2 regions of the Nesterenkonia populi genome follow, and region 2 is predicted to be linked to the other one. Evidence: riboswitches for the same ligand, from Rfam matches in the RefSeq annotation. Region 2 holds a riboswitch; the other holds the start of a gene.
The links. A riboswitch is a leader RNA that binds a small molecule or an ion and turns the genes downstream of it on or off. The one in region 2 is predicted to bind thiamine pyrophosphate.
Positions count from the first base shown of each region.

Region 1: linked by a shared signal. The riboswitch ahead of FWJ47_RS10080 (ECF transporter S component) and the one ahead of FWJ47_RS06955 (TenA family protein) in region 2 are both predicted to bind thiamine pyrophosphate.

Region 1 is NZ_VOIL01000001.1:2,171,559-2,174,954, forward strand. Features, by position in the region: gene FWJ47_RS10075 (exonuclease SbcCD subunit D) at 1-1,094, opposite strand, end outside; TPP riboswitch at 1,204-1,321, shown strand; gene FWJ47_RS10080 (ECF transporter S component) at 1,311-1,976, shown strand; gene FWJ47_RS10085 (ATP-binding cassette domain-containing protein) at 1,996-3,396, shown strand, end outside.
Region 2 is NZ_VOIL01000001.1:1,509,752-1,513,147, reverse strand. Features, by position in the region: gene FWJ47_RS06965 (argininosuccinate synthase) at 1-1,068, opposite strand, end outside; gene FWJ47_RS06960 (ankyrin repeat domain-containing protein) at 1,245-1,673, shown strand; TPP riboswitch at 1,684-1,807, shown strand; gene FWJ47_RS06955 (TenA family protein) at 1,867-2,520, shown strand; gene tenA (thiaminase II) at 2,517-3,188, shown strand; gene FWJ47_RS06945 (arginine repressor) at 3,191-3,396, opposite strand, start outside.

The sequences.
Region 1 (3,396 bases), 660 kb from region 2:
AGGAACCCGGCGACGACCTCGGTGTCGGTGCGGGCCTGCTTCAGCTTCTGCGAGTAGGTGGTGCCGCCGCTGACCTGCCCTGCCCCGGCGTAGCTGAAGCTGGCCAGCCAGGGGTAGGCCTCCTGGACACGCTGGAACGCCTGTTCGGGCCGCTGATCATCAGTGAGCTTCACCTGGACGTAAGCCTCGGACCATTTCTCCAGGGTCTCAGGGCTGAGAACCTCCTCGATGGTCCCGGAGAGCCGCTTCAGCGGCCTTCCGATCGCCCAGTCCAAGGGCACCATGCTGCCCTCCACGGTGTCGTAGACCCACGCGCCCTTCTCCTGCTCAGCCTCAGAGAAGGAGAACCGGAGGGGAGAGCCGGAGTAGCGGACGGCGTCGGTGAGCGCCTGCCGGCCGTGAAGGTGCCCCAGCGCGGTGTAGTCGAACCCGTCGAAGACCTCCAGTGGGACCACGGAGAGTCCGCCGACGGTCTCTTCGTGGTGGTCGAGCCGCTCGCCGGCGGCTGCCTCAGCCCCGATGTGCCGCTCGGACTCGGAGGCGGTGCCTCTCGCGGCGAAGAGGTGCGCCATCACAATGGTCTGCGCCTCCGGGGCCCGCTGCGCACGATCATCCCGGATGCGCTGTGTGACCGCGCGGGCGGCCCCGGTGTGGTGGGCCCGCTCGCAGCCCAGTGCGGCGGCGTGCAGCTGCGGCTCCAGGTACGGGACCCCGTAGACCAGTACCGGCCCGTTCTCATCGGTGAGCTCCACAGGGATCCAGGAGTCCTCCAAGGCACTGCGAATGTGCACCCCGGAGCTGCGCATCAGACTGCGGCCGAACCCAAGCCGGGCCGCTGAGTCATGGTTGCCGGCGGTGATGATGACCTGCGCGCCGGCGTCGACCAGCCTGCCGAGGGTCTCCTCCAGCAGCTCCACCGCCCACTCCGGCGGCAGCGCCCGGTCATAGACGTCCCCGGCGATGAGCACGACGTCGACCCCCTGCTCACCCACCGCCGAGCACACGGCGTCGCACATCTCCTCCTGCTCCGCGCGCAGGCTGAACCCGTGGAAGCCGCGCCCGAGATGCCAGTCAGAGGTGTGCAGAAACCGCATGCCCCCAAACCTACCGGTGCGGACGGACATCCCTGCTGGCTCTGCACGCCCCGCCGTCATGCTAGTGTGACCGTCACCACCTTCAACAGTGGGGCAACTGAATATTGACTCTGTCCGACAGGGGAGCGGCCGCCGGCATCCGGCCAGTCGCTGAGAGTGGGCTTGAGGCCCAGACCCTTGAACCTGATCAGGCTAGAACCTGCGAAGGAAGTCGTTATGAACTCATCCTCTGCGCCTGCGCGCGCTTCTGCATCCCGCACCTCTGACCGCCGCCGCACTGTGCGCTGGAGCGTCTCCGACATCGTGGTGGCCTCCACCCTCGCCGTCGCCTCCGGCGTCATCTTCTGGGGCTGGAACCTCAGCTACCACTTTGTGGGCAGCCTCTTCGCCTTCTACCCGCCGGTGGAGACCCTCGTCCACGGCATGTGGCTCTTCCCCGCCGTGCTCGGCGCCCTCATCATCCGCAAGCCCGGTGCGGCGATCTACTGCGAAATGGTCGCCGCCGCGGTCTCCGCACTGCTGGGCTCCCAATGGGGCCTCACCGTACTGTCCTCCGGGTTCATGCAGGGCCTCGGCGCCGAGCTGATCTTCCTGGCAGTGATCTACCGGCGCTTCGGCCTCGAGATCGCCATGCTCGGCGGTGCCGCCTCCGGGCTCACAGGCGGCATCACCTACCACTGGATCGTGCCCATGTACGCATACGCGCCCCTGGAGACCGCCATCCACATCGGCTCCTTCATGCTCTCCGGGGCCATCATCGCGGGGCTGCTGCCCTGGCTGGGCGCACGGGCGCTCGCCTCCACCGGGGTGCTGGGACCGCTGGCCTCCCGGAAGGCGCATCGCGAGCCCGTGCTCGGCCGCAGCGTCCCCCGCTCCAGCTGACCCGGTGCCGGCTGACCCGATGACCGCCGAGCACACCACCAGCACGACGACGCAGGCTTCCCTCCCCGCCGGCGCGGAGGTCCTTGCTCGCGGGTGGACCTGGCACCACCCCGACCGGGACTCCCCCGCAGTCGCCGGCCTGGACCTGCACATCCGCCCCGGAGAGAAGGTGCTGGTCGCCGGACCCTCCGGGGCCGGCAAATCCACCCTGCTGCACGGCCTCGCCGGGGTCCTGCAGGACGAAGGCGCCGCAGCTCAGGGCGAGCTGCTCATCGACGGCACCCCGCCGGAGCAGGCTCGCGGCCGGGCGGGACTCATGCAGCAGGACCCGGAGGCCGCCGTCGTGCTCTCCCGCCTCGGCGACGACGTCGCCTTCGGCCCCGAGAACCTGGCCGTCCCCCGGGCCGAGATTCCGGGTCGGGTCACGGAGGCGCTCGACGCCGTCGGGCTGGGACACCTGCCTCTGGAGCACCCGACCGCGCAGCTCTCCGGCGGCCAGAAGCAGCGCCTCGCCCTCGCCGGGATCCTCGCGATGCGGCCAGGCCTGCTGCTGCTCGACGAGCCCACCGCCAACCTCGACCCCGAAGGCGCCGATCAGGTCCGCGACGCAGTCATCACCACCGCCGAGCGGACCGGCGCGACCCTGATCGTGGTGGAGCACCGGCTGGCCCGCTGGGCAGAGCACATGGACACCCTCGTCGTGCTCGCTCCCGGCGGCGGCGTCAGCCGGCGAGCGCCGTCCTCACACCTCAGCACCGATGAGTCCCTGCGGGAGGAGCTGGCCGAAGCCGGGCTCTGGGTTCCGGGCCGGTGCCCCGCTGAAGCGTGGGACCGGAGATCACTGAGCCCAGAGGCTGCTGGTGGTGCAGCGGTGCTGCGGGCTGAGGGGCTGGGCGTCTCCCGGCACAGTCCGCGCCGCGGCTGGCGACGCCGACGCTCTTCCGGCCCGGTGCTCACCGGTGCGGACCTCACCCTGCGGGTGGGACAGTCAATGGGGATCACCGGGCCGAACGGGGCCGGGAAGTCCACGCTGCTGCTCACCCTGGCGGGCCTGCTCCCTCCGCACGGGGGCAGACTCACCCCCGACCCGCATGCCTGGGGCCCCGGCCAGCTCATCGGCCGGATCGGGATGGTGTTCCAGGAGCCCGAGCACCAGTTTGTGAAGCCCACCGTCGCCGAGGAGCTGCGGCTCTCCGCCGAGCAGGCCCGCACCGCCGACGGTCAGCCGCGCTTCGCCGGCGAGGAGGCCGAGGACCGGGTGAACGGCCTGATGCGCCGGCTGCGGATGGAGCACCTCGCCGCGGCCAACCCGTTCAGCCTCTCAGGGGGTGAGAAGCGCCGACTCTCCGTGGGCACCGCCCTGGCCGCCGGACCCGAGGTGCTGCTGCTGGACGAGCCCACCTTCGGGCAGGACGCCCAC
Region 2 (3,396 bases):
AGTCTCGGACTTGCGGCCCTGCACAGTGGCGCGGCCGCCGTGCAGCTCCAGACGGACCTCGCCGGTGACGTACTTCTGAGACTCGTCGATGAAGACGTCCAGGTTCTTCTTCAGCGGGGAATACCACTGGCCGTCATAGACCAGCTCGGTCCAGCGCTGGTCCACGGTCTTCTTGAAGCGGGCCTGCTCGCGCTCCAGGGTGATGTTCTCCAGCTCGCGGTGAGCGGCCATCAGCGCCATGGCGCCGGGCGCCTCGTAGATCTCGCGGGACTTGATGCCCACCAGACGGTCCTCAACGATGTCGATCCGGCCGATGCCCTGAGCTCCGGCACGGCGGTTCATCTGCTCGATGATCTGCAGCGGGGTGAGGGTCTCGCCGTCGACGGCGACCGGCGCTCCGGCATCGAAGGTGATGTTCACGACGTCGGGAGCCGGCGGGAAGGCGGGGTCCTCGGTGTAGTCGTAGACGTCCTTGGTGGGGCCGTTCCAGATGTCCTCCAGGAAGCCGGTCTCCACGGCGCGGCCCCAGACGTTCTGGTCGATGGAGAAGGGGTTCTTCTTGGTGGTCTCGATGGGGAGCTCGTTGCGCTCGGCGTACTCGATCGCCTTCTCACGGGTCAGCGCCAGGTCTCGAACCGGAGCGATGCACTTCAGCTCGGGGCCCAGGGTCTGGATGGAGACCTCGAAGCGAACCTGGTCGTTGCCCTTGCCGGTGCAGCCGTGGGCCACGGTGGAGGCGCCGAACTGCTGGGCGGCGGCCACCAGGTGCTTGGAGATCACCGGGCGAGAGATCGCGGAGACCAGCGGGTAGGCGTCCATGTAGAGGCCGTTGGCCTTCAGGGTGGGCATGCAGTAGTGCTCAGCGAACTCGTCGCGAGCATCCGCCACATATGCCTCCACGGCGCCGCAGTCCAGGGCGCGCTGGCGGACGGTCTCCAGGGACTCGCCGCCCTGCCCGACGTCCACAGCTACGGCGATCACCTCAGCGCCGGTGGCCTCGGCGATCCAGCCGATCGCCACGGAGGTGTCCAGGCCGCCTGAATAGGCCAGTACGATGCGCTCGCTCACAGAAGTCTCCTCATCGGGTTGCAGGGCGTGACTGCCCGCAGTATACATAAATATTCGGAGCACTGCATACTTATCGATACGGTGCCGCTGCGAATCCCACTCTATGCGCGCAGAAGGGCATTAAGCACGACAACGGCGGCCCGCATCTGCTGGACAGGCTCGCTAAGCTTGTCCGCATGGCAGACGAGCAGCAGACCCCCGAACCCCCGGTCGACCTCACCGAGGAGCAGCTGGAGTTCCTGGCATCGATGTTCGACCTCGCACGCTCGGGGAAGGGTGACGAGCTGCTCGCCCTCGTCGACCAAGGCATCCCGCCCAACCTCACCAACTCCTCCGGCGACACACTGCTCATCCTCGCCGCCTACCACGACCAGGCGGACCTCGTCCGGGGCCTCCTCGAACGGGGCGCCGAAACGGACCGGGAGAACGACCGCGGCCAGACCGCCGTCGGCTGCGCGGTCTTCCGCCAGAACGAGGAGATCACCCGCCTGCTGCTGGATGCCGGCGCAGACCCCCACCAGGGCCGGCAGAACCCCTACGCGGTCATTGAGGTCTTCGGCATCGAGAAGATGAAGCCGCTGCTCGACGAGTATGCCGCCTCCTGATGTAACGTGGGCCACGACCGAGGGGCGTCCCGCCGAAGGGACTGAGACGCCGCTGGCCCGCACACCGGGCGGTGCGGCAACCCTTTGAACCTGATCCGGCTGATACCGGCGAAGGGACTGGCGAGCCGCCGCAGCACCGGCACACCCTCTCCCCTCCGCTGACACCGGATCAGCCGGAGCATAAGGAGAGAGTATGGCTCAGCGATTCAGCACCCAGCTCAGAGAGCAGACTCAGCCCGCCTGGGATCAGGCGGTGGGCCACCGGTTCGTGGATGAGCTGATCAGCGGCACCGTCAAGGATGCGCACATGGCCGCCTATCTCATCCAGGACCACCGATTCCTCGACGCGTTCCTCACCCTCCTCGGCGGGGCCATGACAGCCGCGGACACTATGGAGGCCAGGCTGCGGTTCAGCCAGTTCGCCGGAATGATCTCCAGCGAGGAGAACACCTACTTCCTCCGCTCCTTCGAGGCGCTGGGCGTCACCGAGCAGCAGCGCCGTGAGACCCCGGAGACCGTGCCCTGCGCAGAATTCCAATCGATCATGCGCGAAGCCGCGCGCACGCAGGACTACGCCGCCATCCTCGCCGTCCTCACCGTCGCCGAATGGCTCTACGGCGACTGGGCCGGCCGCGCCGGCGACGACCGCCCAGAGAGCTTTGTGCACGCCGAATGGATCGACCTGCACCACAGCCCTGAGTTCGACGCCTGGGTCGAGTTCCTCCGCTGCGAGCTTGACCGGGTGGGACCTGACGCTGAGGCCACCGCCCGGGACTTCTTCTCCCGCTCCGTGGACCTGGAGCTGGAGTTCTTCAACGCTGTCTACGAGAACGGAGAGAACCTATGAGCACCCTGTTCGACCGCCTGAAGTCCGCCGCCTCGGAGGAGTGGGTTTCCTACACCGATCACGCCTTCATCCAGCAGATGGAGGCCGGCACTCTGCCCCCCGCCGCATTCCGGGAGTACCTGATCCAGGACTACCACTTCCTGGTGCACTTCGCCCGGGCCTACGCACTCATCGGCTACAAGGCTCGATCTTTGGAGGACCTGCGCTACGCCCAGGAAGGCATCGGCAATATCCTCCACGAGACCAGTCAACATGTGAAGCGCCTCGGTGAGCTCTACGGGCTGACCCCGGAGGACATCGAGGACACACCGGAGGACCCAGCAAACATCGCCTACACCCGGTTCGTCCTCGACGCCGGCGCCACGGGCGATCTCCTCGACCTGCACGTGGCCCTCTCCCCCTGCGTCATCGGATACGCAGAGATCGGCCAGCGCCTGAAGCCTGCCGTGGACGGGGATCCGGAACACCCCTACGCCGAATGGATCAGCGAGTACTCCTCCGACTGGTATCAGGAGACCGCGCGGTCAGCTGTTGAGCACATCGACGCACTGGCCGCCCGCGGAGGCAGCGACGCGCGCTTCGGAGAGATCGTGAAGACCTTCACCACCGCCACTCGTGCCGAGGCCGCGTTCTGGCAGATGGGCCTGGACCGGGCCGAGAACGCCTGAGCTCAGGCCACCATCTCGTTGAACCGGGCGACCAGAGCCTCCCCGCCCTGGGGGTCGCGAGCGATGAGCATGATGGTGTCGTCGCCGGCGATCGTGCCCAGCACCTCATTCAAACCGGCGTGGTCCACCGCGCTGGCGAGGAACTGAGCAGCCCCCGGCGGGGTGCGTAGGACCACCAGGTTGGCGCTGGCCTCCGCGGAGACCAGCA